2 regions of the Pedobacter sp. Bi27 genome follow, and region 1 is predicted to be linked to the other one. Evidence: riboswitches for the same ligand, from Rfam matches in the RefSeq annotation. Region 1 holds a riboswitch; the other holds the start of a gene.

Region 1 (7,491 bases):
TAAATTGGCTTCTCAGTTGTTTTTGTTACTTTTGGGCATTCGCCCTCTATTAAAAAACAATAGGATGTATATCAGATTTGTAAATTACCTTGATCAAGTTAATCGGTACCGAAAATCTAAAATATCAAACCGTAATTTCTTAATTATCCTCGCTGTAATTGTTGGGGTTTTAGCAGGATTAGCCGCCGCGGTTCTAAAGAGTCTAACACATCATATCGAAGAATTTCTTCAATCAGATTGGCACTGGAAATATAAATACTATCTGTATTTTGTTTTTCCGATGATCGGTATTTTCTTAACAGTTCTATACATCAAGTATTTTATCCGTAAAACTAAATTCGAGACGGGTTTAACCCCATTGCTTTATGCCATTTCGAAAAAATCGAGCAAGGTAGAAGCACACAATATTTATTCGCAGATTATTACCGCAGCCGTTACGGTAGGTTTTGGTGGTTCAACAGGTTTGGAAGCACCAATTGTTACAAGTGGGTCTGCAATAGGCTCAAATCTTGGCCGTTTACTTGGTTTATCTTATCGCGAAATTACCATGTTAGTGGCCTGTGGCGCAGCAGCAGGTATTGCAGGAGCATTTAATAGCCCAGTAGCTGGGATTGTCTTCGCCATCGAAATTTTATTACCAGAGTTTACCATTCCTGCGTTTATCCCGCTTTTATTATCGGCTGCAACAGCAGCAGTAGTAGCAAGATTATTCTACACACAGCAACTTTTCTTTTTGGTTACAGAAGGATGGAAGGTGAACGCATTGTTTTATTATGTGGTACTGGCTTGTTTCATCGGCTTATTCTCCATTTATTTTACAAAAGCCAATTACGCTGTAAAAGGCTTATTCTATAAAATAAAACATCCTTATACCAAAGTTATTGTAGGTGGTTTAATGCTTGGGGCTTTGGTATTTCTATTCCCAACGCTTTACGGCGAAGGTTATATCACAATAAAGGGCTTACTAAAAGGCGATTACCAAACAGTAATCAATAATAGTATTTTCGCCGATTACAATACCATTCCGGCTTTAGTGGTGTTGTTTACAGTAGTAACTATTTTCATGAAATCGATAGCGACTTTGGTTACCTTGGGCGCTGGTGGAAATGGTGGTACGTTTGCACCCAGTTTAATTATGGGCGGTTTAATCGGGTTTATCTTTGCCTATGTAGTAAATCTATCTGGTTTGGCGCAATTAAACGTATCTAATTTTATTGTGGCCGGTATGGCGGCTGCTTTAGGCTCTATTATGCACGCTCCCTTAACTGGGATCTTCCTGATTGCCGAAATCACTGGTGGATATATCTTAATGGTACCGTTAATGATTACCACTGCCATTTCTTATGCCATTAACCGCAGCTCGCAAAAACATTCTATTTATACTAAAGCACTTGCCGATAAGGGTGAGTTATTATCTCATGAGGATAAGGATACAACGGTTTTAAACCAGATGAAACTAAAGTACTTGATCGAGAAAACTTATCCTCAATTATATATGAATGATCTGATTTCAGTCAAGATGAACGAGATTATGCAATCCCATAAAAACATTTGCGCTGTAACAGACGAACTGGGCGATTTTAAGGGCATCATTTATATAGAAGAGCTATTTAACGAAATGATTAGTCACCCTGATAAGGAAAATTTGCTAGCTTCTTATTTGGTACAACCTGCACCGAACGCCATCACTGAAAATGATGATCTGAAAATGGTATTAGAGAAGATGGAGCAAGATAATGTATGGATTTTACCCGTATTAACTGCGCAGAACCAATATTTGGGTTTCGTTTCTAAAACCGCTATTTTTAATAAATACCGGGCGTTGCTGATGAGGCAGAATGATTACATGGGCTAACTCCTAAATCCCCTTGAGGGGACTTCAAACTCCCATCCGTACATCATTTAGTTCAACATAATTATCTTTAATAAAAAAAGTTGAAATGATTAAGATAATCTGCTCATTTCAACTTTAAATTATAACAAAAAGTATAGTCGATCTCCCTTTAGGGGCTGGGGGTTACTCAGCTCTTTTTAAGCCGAATTTCTCAATTTTACTATACAAATGACTTCTTTGGATATCGATCTCATCGGCCGTTTTTGAGACATTCCAGTTGTTTTTCTCCAATTTGAATTTGATAAATTCGCGCTCTGCGTGATCTTTATAATCCTGAAAGTTATTGAACGAATCGAAAGAAAAAGCCAGACTCGAACCGCCAGCACCGGCAATCTGTGCACTGGTTGCGGCACCAATGTTTGTACCGCCGCCTGGATTAGCGAATGCACGTACATCATTTTCTGTAATTACCTTATCACTCAAAATAATCAATCGCTCAATCATGTTATGTAATTCACGTACGTTACCTGTCCACGGTAAAGCCTTTAAAGCAGCCATACCTGCTTCATTTATTTTCTTCACAGGCATTCCATAATCGCTGCAAATATTTTCCAAAAAGTTTTGCGCAATAACCGGAATATCATCTGTACGCTCCGTTAAATGCGGAACATGGATATTGATTACATTTAACCGGTGGTATAAATCCATACGGAAGTTACCATCTTCGATTTCTTTCATTAAATCTTTATTGGTTGCCGCTAAAACACGAACATTTACTTCAATTTCCTTTTCGCCACCTACACGCGAAATTTTATGCTCTTGTAAGGCACGTAAAACTTTTGCCTGGGCAGAAAGGCTCATATCGCCAATCTCATCCAAAAATAGCGTACCACCATTAGCCAGTTCAAATTTACCAATACGTTGTTTAACAGCAGAGGTAAATGAACCTTTCTCGTGGCCAAACAACTCACTTTCAATCAGTTCTGATGGGATAGCAGCACAATTGACCTCAATTAGAGGGCTGTCGGCACGGTTCGATTTTTCATGTAACCAACGCGCTACCAATTCTTTACCACTACCATTTGCACCCGTAATTAATACACGGGCTTCAGTAGGAGCCACACGTTCTATGGTTTCCTTAATTTTAGAAATACTTTCCGATTCGCCTAAAATCTCTCGGGTTTTACTTGCTTTACGTTTTAAAACCTTGGTTTCGGTAACTAAAGTTCCACGGTCTAAACCATTGCGGACCGTAATTAATAACCTGTTTAAGTCAGGTGGTTTCGAAATAAAATCAAAAGCTCCTTTTTTACTGGCTTCAATGGCAGTTTCAACTGTTCCATGACCAGATATCATAATGAATGGTAAATCGGGTTTAATGATCTGTGCCTGTTCCAGCACTTCCATACCATCCATCTTATTCATCTTGATATCGCAAAGTACCAGGTCGAAATTTCCTTTTTTGATCATTTCGAGGCCATCAATACCGTTATCGATATCTTCAACATCGTAATTTTCGTACTCCAGAATTTCGCGTAAGGTACTCCTTATCGCACGCTCATCATCAATTATTAATAGTTTAGCCATTAGAGATGTATCCTTTAATTTTGAAATGCGAATATATTATTTTTTAATTAATGTATAGTTTTTTATACAATTAATACGCAATAAACCTTAAAAGATGAGAAAGGTTTTAATAAGTGTAATCCATTTTAAACTTACTTAAATCGGGCTTATGTTTTTTAGCTCTTTTTAGTTCCAATTCGTAAATGGTTCTGCCCAGATTTTTCATGAAAGGGAAACAAACTGCATCATACTCGTATTTATTATCGTTAAATATGCCATCCTCATTACTATGAACAACCGCGGTTAGGAAATATTCAATTCCATTTTTAAAATCGACGAAATAAGCGTTATCAATGATGTAGCCATAGCTATCGCCATATTTATTGAAGATGCGGATATTTGGATCTGGTGTTACCTGTTCTCTTCCATAATACAACATCTTGGCATAGGTTGGCCAAAATTCTTTCGGATCGTATTTAGGAAAATCGCTTTCGGATGGATACTTACTCATATAAGTATAAATGAGTTTATAATCCTCTTTAGTAAGGTTAAACCGTTCTTTAACCGGAAAAGCCTCAGGAAAAATCAGTTTCTGCATCAATTTCTGTTGATCGTTAATGGCAAAAGCGTTTTTCCCCGCTAAACTGAAAGGTTTTTTTACCAGCTTGTCGGTACTATCCATGTATCCAGTACCCATTACCAAATTGCTTAATTTTAATTCATATTCTTTTGAATCATACTGTGCAGGTTGATCATACACCAATTGTTCGCCATTGTAAAATTTGATGGGATTGGTATGTTTTGCCGATTCTCCTGCATCGCCAATAGCCAGGCGGTTTAAAATGCGGCTATCGTGTAGGCCGTTAGCTTTCAGTTTTTCATTAATTTCGGCACGACCAATAAACTCGAATAAACGGTTAAAAGCATCATTATCACTGGTAAGCAAAATCTTTTTAACGTAATGTTCTATTGATGGAAGCCCATTTTTAGCACTTGTATCTGTTAAAACCTTTGTTTGCCCTCTATAGGCACTATCAGTAATCATGGTGCTCTTAGCCGTTAAGCCTGTGTTTTTTAAGCGGTTTACTTTTTCCAGGGCAAAAATTACAGCGGCTAGTTTAACTGTACTGGCAGGATAAAAATAATGGTGGGGGTCTAAATTGTAGCTAGAGGTTTTAAAAGTGGGTTTATTCTTCGCATCACGGTTAACCTGGGTATAGAGAATCTGGATCTGATTTTGATCAGGATGATGAAGTACAGCAGAAAAAAGCTCAGGCCTAGATTCCATCAGTTTCTTCAAAAAAACAGTATCGGTTTTTTGCGCCATAACAGATAGGCTTATTAATGAAAATGTAATAATTAATATTCTTTTCATGGATAAAAATTTGATTCCTAATTTAGCTTTTTCTATTAAAACCACCATTTTCCATCATGCATTTTACATGTTGTTTAATTTTGTTACTTTTGCAGCGCTTTTGGTTTCCGGCTTTACACCCGGAATTAAAAGGGAATACAGTGTAAATCTGTAACTGTCCCGCAGCTGTAAGCTCTATAACGGATTTCCAATCAATCTGCCACTGTTCCGACTTGTCGGGATGGGAAGGCCTGAAACCCGGGAGTAAGTCAGAAGACCTGCCTTTAGCGTTTAATTTCATAGCTTTCGGGGATTGAAGCTAGGATTGAGATACTTAACGTTTTTCGTATTTTCATTTCCTTTTCTATCTGTTGGCTGTGGGCAAAACCACAATCAAATGAACAAAAAAAGAATGCTAACTGTAGCCGGTTTAGGGCTAGCGCAGTTAATGATTAGCCAGGTGGCTAATGCTCAAACTCAAGACAGTTTGCAGCTCAAAGATGTTGTAATTTCTGCAACAAAAAATGACCAGAAACAATCACAGACAGGTAAAGTGGTTACGATCATCAGTCGTGAAGTATTGGAGCGCAGTAACGGGAAATCATTGCCAGAACTTATTAGCGAGCAGGCAGGGATTATTGTAGCAGGTTCAAGCAGCAATCCGGGATTAAACAAATCGGTATTTTTTAGAGGTGCAGGAAGTGCTTATGCCGTGGTTTTAATTGATGGTATTGTGCAAAACGATCCATCAGGAAACGGAGGTGCATTCGATTTAAGGTTGATTTCTATCGATCAGATCGATCATATCGAAATTTTAAGAGGCGGTCAGTCTACCATTTATGGTTCTGATGCCGTTGCAGGAGTAATCAATATCATCACTAAAAAAGGTGGCCCAAAAGGCAATACCATTTATGGTGTGGCCAGTGCAGGCAGTTACGAAACTTACAAAGGAACCATTGGTTTAAACGGTGGTGTTGAAGGTTTTTCTTATAATATTAACTATACCCACACCAAAACCGATGGAATTTCAGAAGCGGCAACACCAGTGGGAAGTACAGCCATATTTGATAAAGACGGCTTTAAAACTGATGCCTTAAATGCGAATTTCGGAATCAAACTGGATAATCATTTCTCTGTAAATCCATTTGTACGGTACTATTATGGTAATTACAAGTTTGATGGTGGCGCTTTTACCGATGCAAACAATTATTCTATCCTAAAAAACTTTGCTGCAGGTACCAATGCCAAATACGAATTTGCAACCGGTAAAGTAACGTTAAACTATAGTTTCGAAAGTACCAGAAACGATGCGCATAGCCAGTACCCAAGCATTAACGAAGGAAGGGTATCACTATTGGATTTATTCTACAACCAAAAATTGGGTAACAAACTCGATTTATTGGTGGGTATCGATAACCGTGTGATGAAATTATCATCAGCAACAAATAAACCGGAAACCAACATTTTTGCCGCTTACGGATCATTATTCTTACACGATTTAAGTGTGTTTAACCTTGAAGTAGGCGGACGTTACAATAAACATGAACAATATGGCGAAAACTATACCTACTCAATTACCCCAAGCATCAATGTCATTAAAGAGATAAAATTATTTGGAACTGTTTCAACAGCATTTAAAGTTCCTACCTTAAACATGCTTTTTGGTCAGTTTGGTGCTAATTTGGATTTAAAGCCGGAAAAATCGAAGAATTACGAAGCTGGTGTTAATTTTAGCTTTGCTGGCGACAAATTTAGCTTACGTTTAGCAGGTTACAAACGCGATTTAACTGACGCCATTATTTATGCTTACCCTAACGGATATATTAACCAGGTAAGTCAGAAAACCAAAGGTTTCGAAATTGAACCAGCAGTTAAATTCAGTGCGTTTAACATTAATGGCTATTACGCTTATGTTGAAGGCAATGAGTTCAACTTTGTTGATAATGCCGTTGCCAACTATCTTTTCCGCAGACCAAAACATACATTTGGCATTACTGCAGGTGCACAGGCTACGAGCAATTTATATGTAAGTGCAAATTACCGTTATTTCGGTAAACGTACCGATGGTAATTTTAACACGTATACAGTCGACAATCTACCTGCTTATAAATTGTTAAATGCTTATGCCGAATATGCATTGGCAAAAAAACGCGTAAAGATATTTTTTGATGCAAAAAACATCCTGAACGAAAGATACAGCGAAATTATTGGTTACAATAGTTTGGGCTTCAACTTTAATACAGGTGTAAGTTTTAATATCCGCTAATAAAAATTTAACTTTGTTTAAATATTAACCAGAAATAGCATGTCTCATTTAAAATTTAATCCACGCACTTTAATTTTGCTGTTAATGATATTGGCAATAACGGCTTTACGTTTGCTGGTAACATTCAACTCAGATGAATTAAAGTTTGCTAATTTTTCATCAATAGGAGCAGTAGCTTTATTTGGAGGAACATATTTTAAAGATCACCTTAAAGCATTCGCTTTTCCGCTATTGAGTTTGTTTTTAAGCGATTTAGTACTTTATACAACCATCTATAAACAGTATGTAGATATGTTTTTAGTTCAAGAACTTTGGACATACCTTGCAATTGCATTAATGGTTTTAGCAGGTCGTTTCTTATTAAAGAAGGTAAATATTGCCAGCTTATTCCTATCTACAATCGTAATTGTATTCATCCATTGGATTGTAAGTGATATCGGTTCATGGTATAAAAACCCATTGTATACGCAA
Region 2 (7,491 bases), on a different contig from region 1:
AAAACATAATTAAAAGGATCGCGGTAGGGAGGACCTGCTACAACCGTTCCTGCCGGACCAGCCTGATGGTGGTTATACATAATCTGCGGAATCCATTCCACAAAAAGCTGGCGGCCGATATTCTGCGTTTCTTTAAGGTTTAACATAAAAAAATCGCGGTTGTTATCATGACCTGCGTACTTTTCATACAAAACAGGCAAACCTGAAGTTGTTCTTTTTTTTGGGTCTTTCTCTCTCATATACCAATTGCTCACCAGTTCTTGCCCATCAGGGTTGGCATGGGTAAACAAAATGATTACATTATCCAAAATACGCAGGGTTTCAGGGTCTTTTCTGGAGGCAAACTCATAAGCAGTTTCGATCAGCTGATGTGCACCCACTACCTCGTTTGCGTGCAAGCCGCCATCTATCCAAACTACTGCTTTACCTTCCTGGGCTAATGCTTTTGCCTGCTCAGGTGTAATTTCTGCATGTGCCAACTGTTGCGAAATTTCCTTGTAACGGTCTAATTTCTTGAGGTTTTCTGGTGAAGAAACAATCAGCATATATTGACTTCTACCTTCTTCGGTTTTGCCAATATCAACCAGTTTAATGCGGTCAGAACTTCCCGCGAGTTTCTTAAAATAAGCTTCTGTTTGGGTATAATTGGCCAATTGATAATCGTCACCGATGTCAAAACCGAAATGCGATTTTGGCGTTGGCACTTCCTGCGCCAGCACCGCACAGCTATTTACCATTAAAAAAGCAAAGCAAAGCCTTTTAAAGTAGATTTTTATCATAATAAGGTTTAGTTAGGTACTCAAATATAGTAGAGAATAAGGTCCAAAAACCGCTTGCTGTAAATTTGTTACAAGTTTTAAATCCTAATCCATACATTTGTCCTGATGTAAGTTCTTAACTTTATTTTTCATCAACCGATACAGGTTCCCGGAATACAACCGGGATTAATAGGGAATCGTGTGCAAATCACGAGCTGTCGCGCAACTGTAAATTCTGTCTTTTTGTTAAAAGACAACGGTCTTATCATTCATGCCACTGTGCCGTTTACCGGGATGGGAAGGCGATAAGATCGGGAATAAGTCAGGAGACCTGCCTATATTGAATTGACGGTGCTTTCGCGTTATAAAGTAATTGGTCAGGTCTGATTGTACACCATAAAATTAACCATTTTATATGCTTGCTTTAAGCTTTTTGCTGATGAGTAGGCTGCTTGTGCGCTACCTTTCCTTTTTCATTTCTAACAAAAAACATTATAAAATATTGCTTTAAGGGCTTTTAAACGATTTATTTACTTAATCTTTAAAAGAGATGCTAACGCAAAATCTGGGCTATCCGCGAATAGGTAGCCAAAGGGAATTAAAGAAAATCTGCGAAAATTACTGGGCAGATAAAACTGGGTACAAAAATGTACTTCAGGTGGGAAAAAACATTCGCCACGAAAACTGGAACCTTCAAAAAGAAGCCGGAATTGATATCATTCCTTCGAATGACTTTTCTTTTTACGATCATGTGCTCGATCATTCTTTAACTTTTGGCGCGATCCCGAAAAGGTACAACGAAGTGATTCTGAAAAAAGGAAATTCAGAGCTTGATCTCTATTTTGCAATGGCAAGAGGTTATCAGAAAGAGGGATTAGATGTGGTAGCGATGGAAATGACCAAATGGTTTGATACCAATTACCATTACATTGTTCCTGAGTTTTACAAAGACCAGCCTTTTAAACTTTTCTCTACCAAAATTATCGATGAGTTTTACGAGGCAAAACAATTGGGTATTACCACAAAGCCTGTTTTAATCGGTCCTGTTTCTTACCTATTATTGGGAAAAGAAAAGGAAACTGGCTTTGAAAAAATCGATCTGATCAAAAATCTCCTTCCGGTTTATATCGAGATATTATCCCGCCTGGATGCTTTGGATGTAGAATATGTTCAGTTTGATGAACCTTTTTTGACTTTAGACCTTACCGAAAAAGACAAGAAAGCTTACGAATATGCCTATAAAGAGATCAGAAAAGCTTTTCCAAGGTTAAAAATTGTTTTGGCTACTTATTTTGAGGGCCTGGGCAATAATTTAGCACTAACGACTTCACTCCCGGTAAATGTTTTACATATCGACCTGGTACGTGCTGAAGGTCAATTATCGGATGTTTTAGCTTCATTAAAAGAAGATACTATCCTTTCGTTAGGTTTGGTAGACGGAAGAAACATCTGGAAAAATGATTTCGAGAAATCTGTTTCAAGCATTAATCAAGCTGTAGAAAAAAGAGGCCTGGATAAGGTGTGGATCGCCCCGTCTTGTTCCTTAATCCACTCACCTGTTGATTTAGACAATGAAACCAATGCGCAAAACCTTTCAGCCGAAATTAAACAGTGGCTGGCTTATGCGAAACAAAAAATTGCGGAGGTAGCTACCTTAAAAAAACTGATCACCAACGAAAGCCCTGCATCTACCCTGCAAAAACTTGAGGAAAATAAGATCGCGATTGCTAACCGTAAAGTTTCTAAAATCATCCACAATCCTGAAGTTAAACAACGTGTTTTAGGATTAAAAGAACAGGATGCAGAACGTTTAAGTCCATTTTCGGGCAGAAAAATTAAACAACAGGAACTCAATCTGCCAAGTTATGCCACTACAACCATAGGATCATTTCCGCAAACGGCTGAGGTAAGAAGCTGGAGGGCGAAACTTAAAAACGGAACTTTTACCGTTGAAGAATATGATGATCTCATTGCAAAAGAAACCGCAAAAGCCGTAAGCTGGCAGGAAGAAATCGATCTGGATGTTTTGGTTCATGGCGAATTTGAGCGTAACGATATGGTTGAATACTTCGGTGAGCAGCTGGATGGTTTTGCTTTCTCCAAAAATGGCTGGGTACAGAGTTATGGCTCCCGCTGTGTAAAACCACCGATTATTTTTGGTGATGTTTCGCGTCCGAAACCCATGACGGTAAAATGGACTGCCTATGCACAGTCGCTTACCTCCAAATATATGAAAGGTATGCTCACAGGTCCTGTAACCATCTTACAATGGTCGTTCGTACGTAATGATCAACCACGATCAGAAACCTGTACCCAAATTGCCCTGGCCATCCGTGATGAGGTTTGCGACCTGGAAAATGCTGGGATAAAAATCATTCAGATTGATGAGCCTGCCATTAGAGAAGGTTTACCATTGCGCAAAGCTGATTGGCAAAACTATTTAAACTGGGCGGTTAAAGCCTTTAAAATTTCGGCGAGCGGCGTGAAAGATGATACACAGATCCACACGCACATGTGTTACTCGGAATTTAACGATATCATCCAAAACATTGCCGATATGGATGCCGACGTAATCACCATCGAAACCTCACGTTCGCAAATGGAATTATTAGACGCATTTGCCGATTTTAAATATCCAAATGAAATTGGCCCAGGTGTATACGATATTCACTCTCCAAGGGTTCCGAAGAGGGAAGAAATGGTTCAGTTGCTCAAAAAAGCAAAGGCTGTTATTCCCTCCGGGCAACTCTGGGTAAACCCTGATTGTGGTCTAAAAACCCGCGGATGGGACGAAACCAAAAAGGCCTTAATAGAAATGGTCGAAGCTGCCAAAGAAATGCGTAAAACCGAAGCGGTTTTGGCTGCAGATCTTCAGGTGAACTAATTCTTTACTTTGGCAATTTTCTACTAAAAATAACTAGAAAGTTGCCAAAGCTTTTTACAGCACCTATATTTAACCCATGACCCTAGAAGAAAGAATAGAAAATTCTAAAACCAGCATTTTTAAAGCCGTTTTCCCAAATACAACAAACCATTACGATACCCTTTTCGGCGGAACAGCCATGCATTTAATGGACGAAGTTGCTTTTATTACCGCAACCCGCTTTAGCCGTCAGATTATGGTTACCGTAAGCAGCGACAGGATAGATTTTAAAAAACCTATCCCAGCAGGTACAATCGTAGAGCTTATCGGTAAGGTAAACCATGTGGGCAATACCAGTTTAAAGGTTAATGTAGAAATTTATATCGAACAGATGTATGCCGAAGGAAGAGAATTGGCCGTTCATGGCGATTTTACTTTCGTCGCCATTGATGAAAATAAAAAGCCAGTTCAAGTGATTAAATAATCTTATAAGCTATGGCCAAAAGATGTAAAAATCATAATGCCTTAATTTTTAACTTTGATTATGGAACAGCAACTTTCTGAAGAAGACTTAAAAAATATTGCCAAACAATTGGGTTGTCCCGAAGGGGAACACGGCATTAAAACAGGTGAAATGATGCATGCCAATAATATCGGCATGACTACTTCTGCAATTGAGGCATTAGATCTTAAAAGCGATGAAACTGTTTTAGAAATTGGTCATGGTAACGGCGGGCACATTGCTCAACTCTTATCAAAAGCCGAAAACCTCCATTATTTCGGTGCTGACATTTCTGCAACCATTATTGCCGAGGCTGAAAAGATCAATCAGGATTTCATAACAAAAGGAAAGGTTCATTTTCAGCTAACAGATGGCGTTACATTACCATTTGAGGATGATCGGTTTGATAAAATTTTTACGGTTAATACAATTTACTTTTGGACAAATCCAAGTGAATACTTCGACGAAATTAAGCGAACACTAAAACCTGACGGCACTTTGGCTATATGTTTTGCTGATAAAAATTTTATGAAAAACCTCCCGTTTACGCCTTATGGTTTTACACTTTACAATGTAGAAACCGTAAACGAACTATTAGAAAAAGCGGGGTATACCATTAAAAATACGCTCAAAAAATTAGAGCAGATACAAAGTAAAACCGGTGAAAAGATAGAAAGAGCATATTACGTTATAACAGCTACTGCATAATCATAGTCCTCGTTTGTAACGAGGATTAGCGAGAATAGCGATTGTATCGCTAATAGCATAACCACATTACAAATGTGGATCTCATTCATCCTCGTTACAAACGAGGACGATAGATAAGTCAATTTTAATACAAAATCAGATACAGATAGGCATAAACCACTGGGGCAGACAGCAACAAGCCATCAAAACGATCTAATAAACCACCATGCCCTGGTAATAAACCACCACTATCTTTCGTATCCAAACTGCGTTTAAGCATCGATTCTACTAAATCGCCCAACGTACCAAAACTGGCAATCAATACAGCCATACCGATCCAAACCCAAGCTGGACTTTCGGTGAACAGAAATGATAAGCCAAAAGCGACCAAAACGCTGGTGAACATCCCTCCGAAAAAACCTTCCCAGCTTTTCTTTGGCGAGTGGCGCTCGAACAATTTACGTTTACCGTATTTTACACCAAAAAGGTAAGCACCAGTATCATTTGCCCAAAGCATCAGTAAAAATGCCAGCGGAAGATGAAAGTTATATTCGTTCCAGTTTTTTAAAAAGCCCAGGGCATGAAAAAAACAGAATGGAATAGTTACATAAACAAAGCCAACAAAAGTGTAAGATATATTAGCGAACGGAATTTTGTTTTTCTTATACAGTTCAGTAATAAAAACCGAGAAAATCAGCGGGATACAAAGCAATAAATACTTAACATCGTATTTAAGGTAGTGTAAGCCAGCTGCCATCAAAAATATTAATGAGCTTGCTGCCAAACCGATATTACGGTGTGGCCTGATGCCGGAGTTTTTAATCAGCTTGTAAAACTCAAATAAAGCCAAAACACTTAAAACAAGATAAAATATAGTAAAAGTATAGCTGCCCAGAAGGATAGATCCAAGCATTACAATGGTAAAAAAGAAAGCGGTTATTGCCCTGGTTTTCATTTAAGGTAAGAGGTAAAAGGGTGTAAGGTTTAAGGTCATCATCACTATTCAATTTCGTTTTCAACGATGTATTCTATGGCTTTATCGAAATCTACCTTATTCACCAAAACATTTATTTCGCCAATATTATATGCCGAGAGCTGTTTATTTATCGTTACTGCCGGAATTCCGGCTTCTGTTAATCCCTGTTTTAATACCTCGGCCGCAAAGGCATCGCTGGTGGTATATACTTTAACCCAATTTTCGCTCACGTGATGCGTTATCTTTAAAAATTTTGAACAAAGCTATGGTAATTATTGCACTAATTAAATAGCCATACCATGGAAAACCGATCGGTTCATCAGCTTTATCAAGGGGCATATGGTGTTTTTGCATATAAAAAGCCGCACAAACCGCATAGGCATTATTTATAAAGTGCGCCAGCATAGCATACCAGATGCTTCCACTATAATAATACAGGTAGCCAAAACCCGCACCCAATAACATACGTGGCACAAAACCATAAAACTGCACATGGATGGCACTGAAAATTATGGCCGATAACCAAATTGCTAGATGTGGGTTTTCAAAAGCCCTGTTTAACGATCGCTGTACACCACCACGAAACATTAATTCTTCGCCAATTGCAGGTATAACAGCAATCATAACGAGGTTTACAATGAAATCGAAATTACTTCGTACAGTGATCAATTGAATGGTCATTTTCATTGCAATAGCTTCCTTCTCCTTCATCCACTGTTCTATCTTATGCAAAAAATCAGGCAAAACCATTTTCTGGTTCCAAATCACTGTCCATTCCATAAATGGCATACTCAGTATCATAATGGCCAGAACAAGCACAACCAGCAAGAATTTTGGTTGCTTGAAAAGATAAAATTCTGCTACTTTTTTTCTTTCCGTTAAAGCCAGGGCAATTGGAGGTAAAATAAATGTTCCGATCGAACTTAATATTTGTATCACTTTAAAACCAGCAATATACTTAGGATCACCAGCTAAAAGCATGTCCAAATTACTTACTATTCCTAAGCCATACATCATTAAAACGATGACAACAGCCAGAAGCCCAAACACAAGCCCGCCCACAACTGCGTAAAATAAAAGTAAAAGTAATTGTAAGAAAGGATTGATTTCCTCCTTGTTAGGTGTTACAAAATTCATTATTTGTACCTTTGTATGTTTTATTAATCGTTGAAGATAGAAAATGTCTGTTAAGATAGGAAATATAGATTTAGGTGAGTTCCCGTTATTACTGGCTCCAATGGAGGACGTGAGTGATCCGCCGTTCCGTTATGTGTGCAAAAAAAACGGAGCCGATATGATGTACACCGAATTTATTTCTTCGGAAGGTTTAATCCGTGATGCTGCAAAAAGCTTACAAAAGCTTGATATTTTCGAATACGAAAGGCCAATTGGCATCCAGATTTTTGGTGGCGATATCGAGCACATGCGTGAAGCCTCAGAAATTGCCTCAGCAGCAGGTCCTGACCTGGTTGACATCAATTATGGCTGTCCGGTTAAAAACGTTGTGTGTAAAGGTGCAGGTTCTAGCCTTTTACAGGATATAGATAAAATGGTAAAAATGACCGAAGCTGTTGTTAAAGCTTCACATTTGCCAGTTACCGTTAAAACCCGCCTTGGTTGGGATGATAACACCAAAAATGTTTACGAAGTGGCCGAGCGCCTTCAGGATGTGGGCATTCAGGCGCTTACCATTCATGGCAGAACA

Evidence for each region. A riboswitch is a leader RNA that binds a small molecule or an ion and turns the genes downstream of it on or off. The one in region 1 is predicted to bind cobalamin.
Region 2: another riboswitch for cobalamin. It lies ahead of metE (5-methyltetrahydropteroyltriglutamate--homocysteine S-methyltransferase); the one in region 1 lies ahead of LQ227_RS15560 (TonB-dependent siderophore receptor).

What each region holds. Positions count from the first base shown of each region.
Region 1 is NZ_CAKKMW010000004.1:397,228-404,718, reverse strand. Features, by position in the region: gene LQ227_RS15575 (chloride channel protein) at 65-1,855, shown strand; gene LQ227_RS15570 (sigma-54 dependent transcriptional regulator) at 2,018-3,421, opposite strand; gene LQ227_RS15565 (serine hydrolase) at 3,528-4,775, opposite strand; cobalamin riboswitch at 4,860-5,055, shown strand; gene LQ227_RS15560 (TonB-dependent siderophore receptor) at 5,152-7,020, shown strand; gene LQ227_RS15555 (DUF6580 family putative transport protein) at 7,060-7,491, shown strand, end outside.
Region 2 is NZ_CAKKMW010000002.1:954,373-961,863, reverse strand. Features, by position in the region: gene LQ227_RS09510 (M14 metallopeptidase family protein) at 1-779, opposite strand, end outside; cobalamin riboswitch at 905-1,112, shown strand; gene metE (5-methyltetrahydropteroyltriglutamate--homocysteine S-methyltransferase) at 1,309-3,642, shown strand; gene LQ227_RS09500 (acyl-CoA thioesterase) at 3,719-4,105, shown strand; gene LQ227_RS09495 (class I SAM-dependent methyltransferase) at 4,166-4,831, shown strand; gene LQ227_RS09490 (phosphatidate cytidylyltransferase) at 4,956-5,765, opposite strand; gene LQ227_RS09485 (putative signal transducing protein) at 5,810-6,016, opposite strand; gene LQ227_RS09480 (CPBP family intramembrane glutamic endopeptidase) at 5,997-6,923, opposite strand; gene dusB (tRNA dihydrouridine synthase DusB) at 6,967-7,491, shown strand, end outside.